Regions from separate parts of the Nocardioides sp. NPDC058538 genome, predicted to be linked through region 3. Evidence: riboswitches for the same ligand, from Rfam matches in the RefSeq annotation. Region 3 holds a riboswitch; each other region holds the start of a gene.
What was found. A riboswitch is a leader RNA that binds a small molecule or an ion and turns the genes downstream of it on or off. The one in region 3 is predicted to bind cobalamin.

Region 1 (4,233 bases), on a different contig from region 3:
TCGCGCCGCCGCACGGCCGCCACGGCAGGACTCGTCAACAGGTGTCGAGGGGCGACGTACGCTCGCCCGCGGGTTCGGCTGGGGCGTCATCGTGTTCGTGCTCGGCATCTACGGCGGCTACTTCGGCGCCGGCGTCGGGATCATCGCGCTGGCCGTCCTGGTGCTCGAGCGCACCGAGGCCCTGGCGATCACCAACGCGGTCAAGAACGTCGCCACCGGCGTCGCCAACGGCACCGCTGCGATCGCGTACGTCTTCTTCGCTCCCGTGGACTGGCCCGCCGCGATCGCCCTCGGAGCGGGTGCCGTGATCGGCGGCTTCCTGGGGCCGGCGATCGTCCGGGTCGCCCCCGAGCGCCCGCTGCGCTGGCTGGTCGGTCTGGCCGGCCTCGGGCTCGCGCTGCACCTGGCCACATCCTGACGCGCCGACTCGGCCCGATAGGCTCCGGCCGCTGTCACGGGTCACAGGAGGGCATGACGAGCATGGGTTCGAGCAAGATCTCGGTGCGCGCCCGGGTGCGTGCGCTGGTCGAGGACGACCTCTTCCAGAAGACGATCATCGGGGTGATCATCCTCAACGCGGTGGTCCTCGGTGTGGAGACGGCGGTCCCCGAACACCTCGCCCACGAGCTGGCGCTGCTCGACAGCGTGCTCCTCGGGGTCTTCGTGGTCGAGCTGCTGCTGCGGCTGGTGGCGTACGGACCGAAGTTCTTCCGCGACCCATGGAACATCTTCGACACCGTGATCGTCGCGATCGCGCTGGTGCCGGCCACCGGCCCGATGTCGGTGCTGCGGGCACTGCGGATCCTGCGCGTGCTGCGCCTGGTCAACTCTGTCCCGTCCATGCGTCGCGTCGTCGACGGCCTGATCGCGGCCATGCCCGGGAAGGGCTCGGTCGCGGCGCTGCTGGGGCTGATGATGTACGTCGCGGTGGTCATCTCCACCAACCTCTACGGCTCGATCGCGCCGGAGTACTTCGGCGACCTCGGCACCAGCGCGTTCACGCTGTTCCAGACCATGACCGGCGAGGCCTGGCCCGACATCGCCCGCGAGGTGATGGCCGAGGACCCCTCCGCCTGGATCTTCTTCGTCGTCTTCATCCTGGTGATGACCTTCGCGGTCCTCAACCTCTTCCTCGCCGTGGTCGTCTCCGGCATGGAGAGCGTCGAGACTCTCGCCGAGCACGAGGAGGAGTCCGATGCCGAGATGATGGCCATCCTCACCTCGTTGCGGGAGGACCTCACCGCCGTACGCGAGGAGCTGGCCGCGACTCGGGCGGAGCTGCGGTCGGACTCAGATGTGGGCTCAGCTGCCCGCTGAGGTGATCTCCTGCAGCACCACGTTGCGGGGGCCGTCGGCGGTGCCCTTGACCACCCGCAGGAAGTAGGGCTGGTCGGGGTTGTGGTTGGGATCGAAGGTCCAGTTCCCGCGGGGGCTGACGATGGTGCCGACAGAACCGAGTGAGTCGGCGATCTCGTTGCGGTTGACGTCGTCTGAGAGGTCGAGCGCCTTGTCGAGCGCGGCCGCGGCGTCGTAGGCCTGCACCGAGTAGACCGTCGGGGTGGCGCCATACGCCTTGCGGTAGTCCTTTACGAAGGCGTCGTTCATCAGCGAGTCCATCGCGTCGCTGTAGTGCAGCGCGGTGCGTACGCCGGACGCGGTGCTGCCCAATGCGGACAGCACGTCGCCCTCGGTGAGGAAGCCCGGGCCGTAGAGCCTGGTGCTCTTGGCCAGCCCGGACTCGCGGTACTGCTTCACGAACGCCTCCGCCTCCTTGCCGGCATAGGCGGCGAAGATCGCGTCCGCGCCCGAGTCCTTCGCCTTGTCGAAGGTGCCCGACCACTCCTCGGTCACGCCGGCCGGGGTGTAGCTCTGACCCGCCACACTGCTGCCGGCCGCCTCCAGGGCGATCATGAAGCTGTCGGAGAACTCGTGACCGGCCGCGTCGTCGGACCCGATGACGTACGCCGTGCCTCGGTCGGTCTCCTGGGCGACCGCCTTCCCGAGCGCGCCGCCCAGGTCGGAGTTGGTCGAGGACGTACGCCACACGTAGTCGGAGCCGTCGGCGAGCTCGTCGGCCCCGGCGCCGGTCACGATCAGCGGCGTCTCGCTGTTGTTCGCGACGTCCTTGGCCGCGAGCGCCGTCTCCGAGCTCGCCAACCCGACGACCGCCTGGACCTCGTCGTCCTGGATCAGCCTGCTCACCGAGGCGACGCCGGTCTCGGCCCGGTCGCCCTCGTCGGCCTCGACGACGTCGATCAGCCGGCCGCCGAGCTTCCCGCCGTGCTGGGCGAGGTAGAGGTCGAAGCCCCGGGACATGTCGGTGCCGATCGACTTGTGGACGCCGGAGGTCGGCACCACCAGACCGATCGAGACCTTCGCCTCCGAGGTCGTGGCGCAGGCCGTCAAACCGAGCGCGAGCGCCGGGATGGGCGCGAGAACGAACAGTTGCCGGCGAGCCGAGCCAGTCACGGGAGACTCCATCTGTGGGGTTGGCCTCGGGAGATTTCGAGTAGCCGAACACTGGCACAGACCGCGGCCGGGCGGTGAGCAATTCGGCGCCGTGTCCGCAAGTCGGTAGTCTCGCCCTGCCAGTCGTACTCCATGCCTGATGGGGTCAGGGAACCCGGTGAAAGTCCGGGACTGACGCGCAGCGGTGAGGATGACGGGCGGGGCACGCACTCCTTCCGGGGAGGGCAGCCACTGGAGCCTGGCTCCGGGAAGGCGCTCCGTTCCGATCGATTCCGAGTCCGAAGACCTGCTGGCTCTGGCGGCGCCCGCCGCCAGGTCACCACGTGCCCCGCGCAAGGGCACATGACGCAGAGCAGGTGTCCTGATGGCGCGAGTCCGAACCGACCGGTGCCCTGGAGTCGGTCGCCCATGGACGGCCGAGGACGGCCTGCTGGTGCGGCTGCGCCTGATCGGCGGGTCCGTCTCGTCCGCCGCGCTGCTCTCGCTGATCTCCGTGGCGGAGACCTACGGCGACGGGCGGATCTACCTCACCGGTCGCGCCAACCTGCAGGTGCGCGGCCTGCCGAGTGTCGACGGCGGCCGTTCTGGAAACAACCTGCCGGGCGAGGTGCTCACCGCGCTGAAGGCGACCGGTCTGGTGCCGGCGCAGACCCACGAGCTCGTACGCAACGTGATGGTCTCCCCACAGACCGGGCTCGCCGGGGGACGTGCGGACCTGCGCGGCGTCGCGGCGTCGCTGGACCGGCTGCTGTGCGCCTCGCCGCGGCTGGCCGCGCTGCCGGGCCGGTTCCTCTTCGTGCTCGACGACGGTCGCGGCGACCTGGTCTCGCGGGAGTGCGACCTCGGGCTGGTGGCCCTGTCCGCCGTCGAGGGTCAGCTCCGGGTCGGTGACTCGTGGGGGCCCGTCGTGCCGCTCACCGAGGCCGCGTCCCGGCTGGTCGCGCTCGCCTCGCGCTTCATGGACGTACGCGGCGAGGGGCCGTCCGCGCCCTGGCACGTCGCCGAGCTCGACGCACCGATGGTCGAGCCGGTCGCGGCCGATGCTCGGGTGCCTGCCGTGGTCGAGGAGCTGGGGTTCGGCGAGGTGCCCGGGGGAGAGCATGTCCCCGCTCCCGACGGAGCCCTGGACCGGGCCGCAGTCTCTGCCCTGGCGGAACGGGCACCGGCGGTCGTCGTGACACCGTGGCGCGGCGTACTCGTGCCCTCGCCGCAGGTGCGCCCTCCTCGGCGCTACGACTACATCGACCAGGGGCCGGCGATCTACGTCGACTCCTTCGCGACCATCCGGCGCGAGGCCGACCTCTCCGCGGTGCCGGCCGACGCCGAGCGGCTCGCGGTGCGGATGATCCACGGCAGCGGACAGGTCGATCTCGCCTCCGACCTGGTCATCCACCCCGGCCTGGTGAAGGCCGCGCGGGGCGCGCTGGAGGCCGGGGCGCCGATCCTGTGCGACGCGACGATGGTCGCGACGGGGGTCACCCGCAGCCGGCTCCCGCGCGACAACGAGGTGCACTGCATGCTCGGTGACGACCGGGTCCCGGCGCTCGCGCGCGAGTGGGGAACGACCCGCACCGCCGCCGCGCTGTCCCTGTGGGAGCCCTACCTCGAGGGCGCCGTGGTCGCCATCGGCAACGCCCCGACAGCGCTCTTCCACCTGCTCGAGATGATCCTCGACGGCGGTCCGCGGCCGGCCGCGATCGTCGGCTGCCCGGTCGGCTTCATCGGCGCCGCCGAGTCCAAGGAGGCGCTCGCGTCGTTCGCCGC
Region 2 (4,233 bases), on a different contig from region 3:
GTTCGAGACGATCCACCCTTTCAACGATGGCAACGGACGCGTCGGTCGGACCCTTGTTCATGCGATGCTGCGCCATGCCGATGTGACACGCCGCCTCACCGTCCCTGTGTCTGCTGGCCTGCTGACCGATACATCGGCGTACTTCCAGGCGTTGACCGACTATCGCAGCGGGGACGTCGAGCCGATCGTTCGGCAGTTCGTCAACGCCTCGTTCAGGGCGGTCAGCAACGGCCGCCACCTGGTTGATGATCTGGAGCGGGTGTACGACGGCTGGGGTGAGCGACTGCCATCCCGGCGAGGGTCGGCCGCACAGCGACTCCTTCCGTACCTGCTCAACCAGCCAGCCGTGAACATTGCCTACGTCGAGGCCGCGACAGGAACGGCGCTGTCTGCCGCTCAGCGGGCCGTCGAGCAGTTGGAGAATGCCAAGATCCTCACTCGCGTAGGCAGCGGCCAACGTAACCGTGTGTGGCTGGCCAATGAAGTCGTCGATGCGCTCGACGCCTTCGCTGAGCGAGTCGGTCGCCGCGGCTGAACTGCTACTCGGCGGGCTGGAAGGCCCACTGGACGACCGTGCGCTGGGGTGCCCAGCCCCGGAAGGTGCCGATCGAGTCGACGGACTCCACCGAGATCCGGGTCAGCTCGCCGCCTCGCTCCGCGTGCTGGCGCGCCAGGACCTGCTCGGTCTCCAGGGTGACGCCGTGGACCACGAGCCGGCCGCCGGGGCGGAGGGCTCGCAGACAGGCGTCGAGTACGCCGGGGCGGGTCGCGCCGCCGCCGATGAAGATCGCGTCGGGGGCTGGGAGGTCGGCCAAAGCATCGGGGGCGCGGCCATCGACGACGGTCAGGCCGGGTACGCCGAGTCGGGACGCGTTCCGTGCGATCCGGGCCGCCCGCTCTGGGCTGGCCTCGATCGCGGTCGTGGTGCAGGTGGGGTGGGAGCGCATCCACTCGATGCCTACCGAGCCTGCGCCTGCGCCGACGTCCCAGAGGTGCTGACCCGGGACCGGGGCGAGGCGGGCCAGTGCGGAGGCCCGTAGGTCGCGCTTGGTCAGCTGTCCGTCGTGCTCGAAGGCGTCGTCGGGGAGGCCGGCGGCCCAGGAAGCGGGGAGCGACTGTGTTGGTCTCGACACGCCTTCGCCTAGCGGCTCCGAGGCCTGAACGAAGTGGCCTTCGACCGACGATGCGCTGGTCGAGCCGCGAGCGCCAGCGAGCGTGTCGAGACCAACACGGTCGGCGACGCACTCGATCGCCACGATGTTGAGGCGTGGAGACTCCCCGACCCAGGCCGAGGCGGACGCGGTTCGCGCGCTCTCCGTCTCCGCGCCCAGGTCACCGAGGACCGCCAATGTCGAGGCGCCGAATCCTGTGGTGACCAGCAGGTCCGCAATCTGCCTCGGAGTGGATCCGTCCGAGGAGAGCGCCAGGATCCGGCGGCCGGGAGCGAGCTCGCGGGCGACCAGCGATACGTCGCGGCCGACGAGGCTGACGGCCACGCAGGACTCGGCGGCCCAACCCATCCGGGCGCGGGCGAGGGCGACGGAGGAGACGGCCGGCTCGATGCGTACGTTCTCTCGCCCGAGAAGCGAGATCAGGGTCGTCCCGACGCCGGAGACGAGCGGGTCGCCCGAGGCCAGAACGACGACGGGCGCGTCGCCTGGCAGCGAATCGAGGAGAGCCGGGAGCCCCTCGCGCAGCGGTGACGGCCAGGGTTCGCGCCGCTGGCCGGGGACGTCCGGGACGAGGTCGAGATGGCGCTTGCCACCGAGGAGGACGGCGGAGCCCCGGATCAGCTGCTGGTGACGTACGGGGATCTCGTCCCAACCTCCGGCACCGATGCCCACCACGACGATCATGAGGCCAGACGCTACAGTGGCCGCTCAGGCGCGAGGTGCCCCGACTGCCCAGTCATCGGCTCTGTCACAGGAGCTGGTGAGGACGGTGGGAAGGGAGAATCTGGGAAGCCGGTGAGAATCCGGCACAGGCCCGCTGCGGTGAACGAGCCCCTTCGTGGGGACTCGACAAGTCCGAAGACCGGCCCCGCGCCCATCCAGTCCAAGCGATAGGGAGCGGGAGCCTCTCCATGCCGGTTCATTACCCATTTTCTGCCGTCCTCGGCTGCCAGGCGGACGACCTCGACGACATGGGCCTCGCGCTCGTGCTCACCACCATCTCCCCGGAGATCGGCGGGGTCCTGGTCCGTGGCGAGAAGGGGACGGCGAAGTCGACGGCCGTACGCGGTCTGGCGGCCGTGCTGCCCTCGATCTCGGTCTACGCCGGGGATCGGTTCTCGATCGACCCGGCCGACCCGTCCGCGGAGTCGCCGGACGGTCCTTTCGGGTCTGCCGCCGTCGTGGAGAGCCGGCCGGTGCGCCTGGTCGAGCTCCCGGTTGGAGCGACCGAGGACCGGGTCGTCGGCTCGCTCCACCTGGAGAGCGCGCTGTCGCGCGGTGCGGTCGAGTTCGAGCCGGGGCTGCTCGCGCGGGCCCACCGCGGCCTGCTCTACGTCGACGAGGTCAACCTGCTCCACGACCACCTGGTCGACCTGCTGCTGGACGCGGCGGCGATGGGCCGGGTCTCGGTCGAGCGCGACGGTGTCTCGGTCGAGCATGCCGCCCGGTTCGTGCTGATCGGCACCATGAACCCCGAGGAGGGCGAGCTGCGTCCGCAGCTCCTGGACCGCTTCGGGCTCACCGTCGAGGTCGCCGCGCCCCGCGATCCTTCCCTTCGGGCGGAGGTCGTACGCCGCCGGATGGCCTTCGACCTGGACGCTCCCGCGTTCGTCGAGCGCTATGAGGCCGCCGAGCGCGACCTGACCGCACGGGTCTCCACCGCGCGCGCCCTCGTCGGGAAGGTACGTCTCACCGCTCCCGGGCTGCTCAAGATCGCCGAGGTCTGCGCGGCGTTCGAGGTCGACGGGCTGCGCGCCGACATCGTCACCGCCCGCACCGCGGTCGCGCACGCGGCCTGGGCCGGTCGCTCCGAGGTCACCCGCGAAGACATCCGCCGGGCCGCCCTGCTGGCGCTCCCGCACCGGCGCCGTCGCAACCCGTTCGACGCTCCCGGGCTCGACGAGGACCTGCTCGACCGCATCCTCGGCGACGAGGAGCTGCCGCCCGAGCCGCCCGAGGGAGGGCCTTCGGATGGCTCGGGGGACGACTCGGGCGCCGAAGGTGACCCTGTTGGTCTCGACACGCCTCCGCCTAGCGGCTCCGGCGGCTCGACCGACGGTGAACCCCCGTCGGTTGAGCCCGCGAGCGAAGCGAGCGGTGTCGAAACCAACACAGCCGATGACGCACTCGACCAGCCACAGTCGCCTTCCGGCGTCGCGCCCGAGTCCGTCACCGCCGCCGCCCCGGCCTACCGCCCCCGCCTCCTGACCGTGACCGGCCTGGGCACGGGCCGCAGCGGCGGCCGGAGCAAGGCGATCGGCAGCAGCGGCCGCCGGATCGGCGCGAGCGTCAGCACCCGTGGCTCGCTCCACCTCGTCGAGACCCTCAAGGCGGCCGCGGGCAAGCAGGCCACCCGCCCGCGTACTTCCGCGAAGGTCGAGCTGCGGATCGAGGACCTCCGCACCGCGGTCCGTGAGGGCCGGGAGGCCAACCTGGTGCTCTTCTGCGTGGATGCCTCCGGGTCGATGGCCGCACGCAAGCGGATGGCGCAGGTGAAGGCCGCGGTCCTCTCGCTGCTCCTGGACGCCTACCGGCGCCGCGACAAGGTCGGGATGATCACGTTCCGGGGCGAGGGCGCCGAGCTGGTGCTGCCGCCGACCGGGTCGGTCGACCTCGCCGCGGCACGCCTCGACGAGGTGCCCGCCGGAGGACGTACGCCGCTGGCCGAAGGCCTCCTCGAGGCCGCCCGCGTGCTCCAGCGCGAGCACCTTCGTGACCCTGATCTGCGGCCGCTGCTGGTCGTGGTCACCGACGGGCGCGCCAACTCATCCCGAAAAACTGCGCAGGCTCATGGCAAGGACGCCGTCCGGCGGTCGCAGCAGGCCGCCGCGTACGTCGCCGGTCTGGGCGTCACCACCGTCGTCATCGACTCCGAGAGCGGGCCGATGCGGCTCGGGCTCGCCCGGCAGCTTGCCCAGCACCTGGGGGCCGAGCACGTGCCGGTCGCCGAGGTGAGCGCGGAGGCGCTGACCTCCGCCGTCCACGGTTTCACCGGATCCACCACGGGAAGGGGCGCTGCCTGATGCCGAAGGGACAGCCGCTGAACGTACCCGACGACGGG
Region 3 (4,233 bases):
TGATCCACCGGCAGGTAGCCGGCCCAGGAGCCGCGGCGGGTGGCGCCCTGGCTGATCTGGTTGGTCATCTCCACGAAGTTGCAGAAGACCGGGACCACGCCGTTGGCCTTGCCGTTGTCGCTGAACTTCGCGCCGCGGGGCCGGACATCGCCGAGGTACGCCGAGGTCCCGAACCCGTTCTGGGAGAGGATCGCCGCCTCCTTGAGGGTCTCGTAGAAGCCCCACACCGAGTCCTCGACGTACGAGCCCTCGCACGAGACGGGCAGACCCCGGTCGGTGCCGAGGTTGGACAGCACCGGCGTCGACGGCGAGAGCCAGCCGTTCCAGATCGCCTCGAAGAACCGCTCCGTCCAGGAGACGCCGTCCTCGCGGGGGTACATCTCGTCGGCGAGATCGCCGGCGGTGCTGGCGATGGTCTCGTAGCGCTCCCGCACGCTCTGGCCCTCGACGGTGTACTTCGCCTTGAACATCGCGTAGCCAGCGGTGGTCATGAAGGCAGGCACCGTGCCCGACGCCTGCAGCGCCTTGCGCTCGGCGGAGAGCGCCTCCCAGTTGTTGTTGCTCATTAGAAGCTGAACTCCGTCTCGCCGATGTTGCGGTTGTATTCGTTGCCGGTGACCTGGAAGAAGTCGTGGAACTGGGTGCCGTTGATGCCGCTGTAGAACCACTCGGCGATCGGGTTGGCCTCGACGTTGAACAGCGGCTCCATCCGCATGTTCTCCAGGGTCATGTCGATGCGGGACCTCACGAAGGTCTCCAGGTCGGCCTGGTCGATGCCGGCGATCGGCCCGTGGTCGAAGAGCATCTCCACGATCCGGGCCTCGTGGGCGTAGAGGTGCTCGGCGACGCCGCGAACCCTCGCGAAGAGGTCGTCACGCTCGGCCTCGAACTTGTCGGCAGGGACGGTCGCGGCGTACTCCTCGAGGGTGGTGTTGAACAGCCAGGCGCCGCCGGTGGCGTGCAGGTTCTCGTCGCGGGCGGAGAAGTTGATGCCGCTGATCACGTTCTGCAGCAGGTTCTTTCCCCCGGACTGGAAGTGCTTGAGGAAGGCGAAGTTGGAGTAGAGGACGCAGTTCTCCATCAGCGTGAAGACGCTCAGCGCGTAGAGCAGGTCCTCGTCGGCGATGGCGTCCCACACGAACGCGATCCGCTCGGCCAGCACCGGGTCGTTCTTGTAGGAGTCGTAGAACTCCTCGGTGTCGATCATCAGCGTCTTGTTGAGCTTCGCGTAGAACGGCGCGTGCATGTTCAGCTCGGCGAACGAGAAGGCGTTGGTCATCATCTGGACCTCCGGACGCGGGAACGCGTGGAAGAGCCGGTCGCCCCACACCTCGCCGCCGAGGATCAGCTCGTAGATGGTGAACAGCTTCAGCGTCGTCTTGACCGCGGCCTGCTCGGCGTCGGTCATGTTGACCAGGAAGTCCTGCTTGTCGTTCTCGACCGGGATCTCCTCGGCGGTCCAGAAGATGCTCCGCTGCTTCTTGGCCAGGTCCTCGGCCATCGGATAGTCGAAGACGTACGCCGACTTCTCGGTGCGGATCGGTAGACCCTCGGTGTCGATCATGTCCGTGCCCTTCTCGCGCGGGCCCCCGGCCCGCTGGATGTCTCGTGCATCCGTGCCGGGGCAGGAGGGGACGGCGTCGTACGCGCTCGATCCCCTGACCTTCCCTCGAGGTCGCGGACCCCACCATGAGGTGGGCACTGGCAGGTCTTCGGACTCGTGGGCGTCTCGTGCTCGGTCCTAGTGGCCGTCGCTTCCCAGGAGCCGGCTTGCTCCCAGTGCTTCGTGACGGCGGTCGTTCCCACTCACCGCTGCGGGGCAGTCCCGGACTCACACCGGGTTCCCTCTTGCCTCTCCCGCCCCGTCGCCGAGGTGGGAGAACCAGCTGCGAGGACCACTATATGCGGGAATTACACCAATGCAACTTCCTAGATCTTGTGTTCAGCCGTGTCGTCGGAAACGTTCCCGACGCCGGCCCCGTGGCCCGTGCTAGCCTCTGCGCCGAGTCGAACGCATCCTGATGGATGCCAGGGAACTCCGGTGTGAATCCGGGACTGGCGCGCAGCGGTGAGGGCGACGGCGATGCCAGCAAGCCACTGGGGACCAGTCCCTGGGAAGGCGGCCTCGCCGGGTGAACCCGAGTCCGAAAACCTGTCGGCTCAGATGTACGTCACGGCCCTCGCGACCAGGGTCCAGAGGACCTGAGAGGCCGACCGCCGTGGAAACGCTGTCCCGCGAGACCCTGAGTCCGCGCCGTGCTCGTGACCGCAGACGACGAGTCCCGTTCGTGCCGCTGATGGCCGGGCTGCTGCTCGCCTCGGCGCTCAGCGCCGTCGCGTCCCTGGCCTTCGGGTCCGAGCGGATACCGATCGGTGAGGTCATCGCGGCGGTCGGCGACCGGCTCCAGGGAGACGCCACGGGGAAGTGGGACGTGATCGTGTGGGAGCTGCGCGTCCCCAGGGCGCTGATGGCGCTCGCCGTGGGCGCCGGCCTGGCCGTGGCCGGTGCCGGCATGCAGACCCTGGTGCGCAACCCGCTCGCCGACCCGTTCCTGCTCGGGATCAGCTCGGGCGCCTCGGTGGGAGCGACGGCGGCGATCACCACCGGGGCGCTGGGCGGCCTCGGCATCTACGCGGTCTCCGGCGGGGCGCTGCTCGGGGCGGTCGGCTCGGCCGTGCTGGTGTGGCTGGTCGCCACCGCACAGGGCGGGTTGACCCCGATCCGGCTGGTGCTCTCGGGTGTCGTGCTCTCCTCGGGGCTCTCCGCGATCGCCTCGTTCCTGGTCTTCATGAGCGATGATCCGCGCGCGGCCGACTCGGTGATGTTCTGGATGCTCGGCAGCGTCGGTGGCGCCAGCTGGGAGAAGCTGTGGCTGCCCGCGGTCCTCAGTCTCGTCCTGGGGCTCGGCATGCTGGCGCTGCACCGTTGGCTGGACGCCCTGGCCGCCGGCCCCGAGACCGCTGCCGCGCTCGGTGTGAACGTCGCGGCGCTGCGTACGACTCTGTTCGTCGCGCTGGCCGTGCTGGTCGGGGTCCTGGTCGCGGTCAGCGGTGGGATCGGGTTCGTCGGGCTGATCGTGCCGCACGCGGCCCGGCTGCTCGTGGGCGCCCAGCACCGGGTCGTCCTCCCGGTCGCGGCGCTGGGCGGTGGGCTGTTCCTGCTGTGGGTCGACGTCCTGGCGCGGCTGGTGGCGCGACCGCAGGAGATCCCGCTGGGGGTGGTCACAGGTGTCGTCGGGGCACCGCTGTTCCTGTTGTTGCTGGGCCGTGGGCACTACCGGTTCGGAGGCGGACGATGAGCGGGCACGACGCCGGGACCGTGCTGCGGCTACGTGGCGTCGGCGCCCGTCTGGGCACGCGCGAGGTGCTTCGCGACGTCGATCTGGACGTACCGGTGGGCACCCGCCTCGGAATCGTGGGGGTGAACGGCGTGGGCAAGTCGACCCTGCTCCGGATCCTCGCCGGGGTGCTGCGGCCGAGCGCCGGGCGGGCGCATCTCGCCGACGAGTCCGGCCGGCTCCACGAGACCGCCCGGATCGGCTCGCGTGAACGCGCCCGGCGGATGGCGTACGTCCCCCAGGAAGAGGCGGTCTCCGCCGAGCTGCTCGTCGGGGAGATGGTGGCGCTGGGCCGGGTGCCCCGCACCCGGCCCTGGTCCCGGGGCGGACGGCAGGAGCGCGAGATCGTGCGGGCGGCTCTCGACGCCGTCGGCCTCGCCGACCGCATCGACGACCCTTGCGAGCGGCTCTCCGGCGGCGAGCGGCGCCGGGCGGTGATGGCCCGCGGCCTCGCCCAGGAGTGCCCGGTGATGCTCCTGGACGAGCCCACCAACCATCTCGATGTCGCCTGGCAGCTGCGGTTGCTTCAGAGCGTCGCCGACCGGGCCGAGACCCTGGTCGCGACCATCCACGACCTCGACCTGGCGCTCCGATCCTTCGACCGGCTGGCGGTCCTCGGTCGGCCGCCGGGCAGCGAGCCCGCCGGCGATCCACAGAGTGGCCCGGCGACCGTCGTGGCCCATGGCCCGCCTGCCGAGGTCCTCGACACCATCCGCGTCGAGCACCACTTCGGCGTCGGCTCGGTCCAGGTGCCGCATCCACATCTGGACCAGCCCCACCTTCTCATCCACCCTCGGAAGGACCGATCGGCATGACCCAGCGCATCACCAGCCCCGTACGCCCCGGCCTCGTCTGCCTCGCCGCGCTCGCGCTCGGCACCACGATCCTGACGGCC
Region 4 (4,233 bases), on a different contig from region 3:
CGCCGCCGCCGCCGGGGCCCGCCGGGGGGCCCCCGCCGCCGGAGCCGCTAGGCGAAGGCGTGTCGAGACCAACACAGTCCTGTTCCTGCCACACTGATCCGGTGACCGAGCCCTTCCGCATCGCACTGCTCATCGACGCCGACAACGCGCCTGCCTCGAAGATCGACGAGATCTTGAACGACCTGGCCGAGTACGGCGAGGTGACGATCCGCCGGGCCTATGGCAACTGGACCAAGTCCGAGCTCAAGGGCTGGATCGAGGAGCTGCACGACGCCGCGATCAGGCCGATGCAGCAGTTCGACCTGACCGCGCACAAGAACGCCTCCGACATGGCGCTCGCCATCGACGCGGTCGAGCTGCTGCACGCGGCGATCCCGGACGCGTTCGCGCTGGTCTCCTCCGACTCCGACTTCACGCCGCTGGTGCACTACCTGCGGGAGAAGGGCCGCGCGGTCTACGGCTACGGCAGGGAGAAGACACCGGCGCCCTTCAAGAGCGCCTGCACCCGGTTCACCGTGGTGGAGAAGCTCGGCAGCTCCGAGGAGGAGACCGAGGCCGATACCGAGCCCGGGGCCACGCGCACCCGCAAGCAGTCGTCATCGGCGACCAACGGGCAGGCGCTCAAGCGCAACGCCCGCCTGATCCAGCTGCTGCGCAACTCCATCGCCGCGGCCGCCGACGACGACGGCTGGGCCCTGGTCGGCACCGTGGTCTCCCGCATCCGCAACCAGTCCTCCGAGGACCCGCGCAACTACGGCTACGCCACCTGGACCAAGCTGATCAAGGCGATCGACCTCTTCGAGCTCAAGGACGAGGGCACCTCGGCGATCGCGGTCAGCGACAAGCGCACCAAGAAGTGACGTACGCCCCTTCGGACAACACAGCTAGCGGGTCTGCGCAGCGGCCGGGCGGGCGCATCTGACGCCCTTCGGCACGGACCCGTGGAGGTGCTTCAGCGCGGCCTTGAAGTCGCGGCAGCGCTCGGTGTCCTCCTTCTTGTTCGAGGGGTAGCCGATCGCCGCGTTGACCTTGCCCATGTCGAGGGCGTCGGCGAGCGGGTTGATGTCGCGGGCGACGGTCCAGTACCACCGCGAGATCGGCGCGCTGTAGTCCAGCGACCGGGCGAGCTCGGGACGGCGGCGCAGGTCGATGTCGAAGTAGGCGCCGGCGTCGGTGTAGTTGGCTTCGCCGGTCAGCTGGATGTAACCGCGGCCGGTGAACTTCCGCTTGTCGCGGCCCTTGGCGTCGTGGTGGAAGGAGCTCTCGTTGGCGAGCGTGGTCAGATACGCCGCCTGCCGGTAAGGGGTGGTGATCCGGGCGTCGGTCATCGCGCGGTTGAGGCTCGGCAGCCCGGTCTCGACGGTCCTGCGGTCACCGACCTTGTCGCCGAACATGGTGACCAGATCGGCGTACGTGACCGATGTCCGTGCCTCCTCCGCGCCGGCCGTCGTGGTCGGGGAGAGGGCGAGAAGGGTGGCCGAGATCGATGCTGCGACAAGGCCGAGAATCCTGTGGCGCATGGGGACAGAGTGACTGCTCGTCGGCGATCCCGCAAGCAGGGCTCGCCCGGCATAGGATTGCCCCGAATTAGCAGAGCCTCAATCAACACACGCCGTGGTGGGGGAAGCCGGTCGAATCCCGGCGCTGACCCGCAACCGTAGGCCCAGGCAGCGAGAGTGTCCTGGGCGAGCCGGAGCACCTGCCGACGGACGCGTACTGACCTGACGCTGTCGTGGAAAGCAGCGGGTCGGCCTTGGGCCTTCCCGGCGAACAGCGCGGAAGGAACCATGAAGAAGACCGTCCTCGGTGGCATCGCCGCCGCCCTCGCCCTCACCTCGCTCGCCGGCTGTGGCGAGAAAGCCGTCGAGGAGGGGGAGAAGCCCACCTACGACGCCAAGGTGTCCACCGCGGTGGCCGACTGGCTCGTGGCCCAGGCGCCGGAGGGCGTGGCCCGCAACGCGCAGTACGGCACCGATGACTTCGGGCTCAGCGCCGACATCGGGATCGCGCTGGCAGAGGTCGGTGGCTACGACGAGGAGATCGCCACGATCGCCGCGGCCGTGATGGAGAACAAGTCGGCCTACACCTCGCCCGGGTTCGGCACGATCACCTCGGCAGGGGCGACCGCGAAGGCGCTCGTCCTCCAGCAGAACGTCGATGCCTCCGACCCCGGTCTGCTGAAGCAGCTCGAGGGCACGGTCGCCGAGAACGGCCGCATCGCCGACGAGCTCGACCCCAAGAACAAGGAGGCGGCCGACTACTCCAACACCATCGGACAGTCGTACGCCGTGTGGGCGCTGAACAACGCCGAGAGCAAGAAGGCCGCGTCCGCGACGGAGTTCCTGGCCGGGCAGCAGTGCGAGGAGGGCTGGTTCCGGGTCACCTTCACGGCCGACCCGGCCGCGGCAGATCAGACCTGCGACGCCGACCCGAAGGCTGCCCCGGACGCTGACGCCACCGCGTTCGCGCTGATCGCCCTCTCCTCGGTGGCCTCTCCGGAGGCGGAGAAGGCCGTCAAGGCGGGCGTGGAGTGGCTGAAGGAGACCCAGGCCGAGGACGGTTCGTTCAAGGCGGCGACCGGCAACATCGCCAACTCCAACACCACCGGCCTTGCCGGGTGGGCGTTCGGGCGCGCCGGTGAGACCGCGGCCGCGGAGAAGGCGGCGACCTGGGTCGCCGACCACGTCGTGACCTGTGGCGACGACGCCGGTGCGGTGGCCTACGACGACGCCGCGCTGGCCGAGGGCAACACCAAGGGCCTGACCAAGGAGTCCGAGGGGATGTACCGCCTCGCCGCCGCCCAGGCGCTGCCGTCGCTGGTCTTCCTGCCCAACGACGCGACCGCGAAGAGCTCGTGCTGAGCCCAGATCGACCGATCTCCGCCTGCTGCGCGCCACCATACGGGCGCGCTGGCGGCGTTGACGCCGCTCGACAGACGCCCGGTTTGCCATCGCGGTCGTCGCCTTGCCATCACACCCGTCTGGTGACGCTCGCGACGGCGGCCATCGGTCGATCCGGGCTCATCCTGCGATCCTCGTTGGTGGCCCTGGCGATCCTCGCCGGGGCCACCGCACCTGTCTTCGCCCCCGTATCCGCCTCGTCCGCGGCATCGTCCGCCGAGGCGTGTGACGGCGTCACCGTCGTCGTCGAGCCCAACGCGTTGGGTGGCGGCCCTGAGGTCACCTGTGTCCAGCCCGGGGAGGGCGACACCGGCGCCGATCTCTTCGAGAAGGCGGGACATCCGCTCACCTATGTGACCTCGATGCCCAGCGTCGTATGCCGCGTCGATGAGCGGCCGAAAGCCGCAGGTTGCGCCCAGATGCCGCCTGCCGACGCGTACTGGTCGCTGTGGAGCACCGACGATTCGGGGGCCTGGAGCTACGCGTCCAGAAATGTTACCGAAATCAGCGTGACCTCCGGGCAGGGTGTTGCGTTCACGTGGATAGACGACAATGTCGTTACCGCTCCGGCGACGGAGCTTGGGGATGCTGTGGGGGCGCCCTCAAGCCCGTCGCCGGAGTTATTTCCGGAGGAGCCGACGGATTCGGCCTCCGAGGCCGAGCATCTGCCCACCTGGGTCGCCCCCGCGGGGATCCTCACCCTCTTCGCCGTCGCCGGTGCCGTGTGGTGGCGCCGGCGATGAGCGCGCTGTTCCGCACCGCCGCGGTCGCGCACCTGCCCCGCGACCTGCACCCCGTCGCCTGGTGGGTGTGGGCGATCGGCATGGCTGCGTACGCCTCCTTCACCACCAACCCGTTGCTCCTCCTGCTCGTGGTGGGAGTGGTGTCGGTCGTGGTCGCCGCGCGTCGTGGCGAGCAACCGTGGGCGAAGGCGTTCCGGCTCTACGTCGGCCTCGCGGTGTTCATCGTCGTGACCCGGGTGCTCTTCCGGGTGCTCCTGGGAGCCGTGCCGGGTCACGTGATCCTCGACCTGCCCGAGATCCCGCTCCCGGAGTGGGTTCTGGGGATCCGGCTGCTCGGTCCGCTCACCCGCGAGGCGCTGCTGGCCGGCCTCTACGACGGGCTGCGACTGGGCGTCATCGTGATCTGCGTCGGCGCGGCCAACGCGCTGGCGAACCCGAAACGGCTGCTGCGCTCGCTGCCGCCGGCGCTCTACGAGATCGGCACCGCCGTCGTGGTCGCCGTGACGGTGCTGCCGCAGCTGGCCGAGTCGGTGCAGCGGGTGCGCGCCGCGCAACGACTACGCGCCGGTGCGACCGGAAGTGTCAAGCGG

Region 1: linked by a shared signal. The riboswitch ahead of ACFWQC_RS24875 (nitrite reductase) and the one ahead of ACFWQC_RS19445 (FecCD family ABC transporter permease) in region 3 are both predicted to bind cobalamin.
Region 2: linked by a shared signal. The riboswitch ahead of ACFWQC_RS24815 (VWA domain-containing protein) and the one ahead of ACFWQC_RS19445 (FecCD family ABC transporter permease) in region 3 are both predicted to bind cobalamin.
Region 4: linked by a shared signal. The riboswitch ahead of ACFWQC_RS25390 (prenyltransferase/squalene oxidase repeat-containing protein) and the one ahead of ACFWQC_RS19445 (FecCD family ABC transporter permease) in region 3 are both predicted to bind cobalamin.

The regions. Positions count from the first base shown of each region.
Region 1 is NZ_JBHXNY010000041.1:15,646-19,878, reverse strand. Features, by position in the region: gene ACFWQC_RS24890 (sulfite exporter TauE/SafE family protein) at 1-418, shown strand, start outside; gene ACFWQC_RS24885 (ion transporter) at 481-1,317, shown strand; gene ACFWQC_RS24880 (ABC transporter substrate-binding protein) at 1,303-2,469, opposite strand; cobalamin riboswitch at 2,573-2,778, shown strand; partial or broken gene ACFWQC_RS24875 (nitrite reductase) at 2,834-3,022, shown strand; gene ACFWQC_RS24870 (precorrin-8X methylmutase) at 3,683-4,233, shown strand, end outside.
Region 2 is NZ_JBHXNY010000041.1:2,203-6,435, reverse strand. Features, by position in the region: gene ACFWQC_RS24825 (Fic family protein) at 1-535, shown strand, start outside; gene cbiE (precorrin-6y C5,15-methyltransferase (decarboxylating) subunit CbiE) at 540-1,856, opposite strand; cobalamin riboswitch at 1,919-2,058, shown strand; gene ACFWQC_RS24815 (VWA domain-containing protein) at 2,084-4,195, shown strand; gene cobO (cob(I)yrinic acid a,c-diamide adenosyltransferase) at 4,195-4,233, shown strand, end outside.
Region 3 is NZ_JBHXNY010000023.1:3,647-7,879, forward strand. Features, by position in the region: gene ACFWQC_RS19435 (ribonucleotide reductase N-terminal alpha domain-containing protein) at 1-566, opposite strand, end outside; gene ACFWQC_RS19440 (ribonucleotide-diphosphate reductase subunit beta) at 566-1,564, opposite strand; cobalamin riboswitch at 1,686-1,902, opposite strand; cobalamin riboswitch at 1,992-2,175, shown strand; gene ACFWQC_RS19445 (FecCD family ABC transporter permease) at 2,298-3,299, shown strand; gene ACFWQC_RS19450 (ABC transporter ATP-binding protein) at 3,296-4,153, shown strand; gene ACFWQC_RS19455 (ABC transporter substrate-binding protein) at 4,150-4,233, shown strand, end outside.
Region 4 is NZ_JBHXNY010000044.1:47-4,279, forward strand. Features, by position in the region: gene ACFWQC_RS25380 (NYN domain-containing protein) at 102-860, shown strand; gene ACFWQC_RS25385 (hypothetical protein) at 885-1,520, opposite strand; cobalamin riboswitch at 1,587-1,722, shown strand; gene ACFWQC_RS25390 (prenyltransferase/squalene oxidase repeat-containing protein) at 1,788-2,861, shown strand; gene ACFWQC_RS25395 (hypothetical protein) at 2,984-3,643, shown strand; gene ACFWQC_RS25400 (CbiQ family ECF transporter T component) at 3,640-4,233, shown strand, end outside.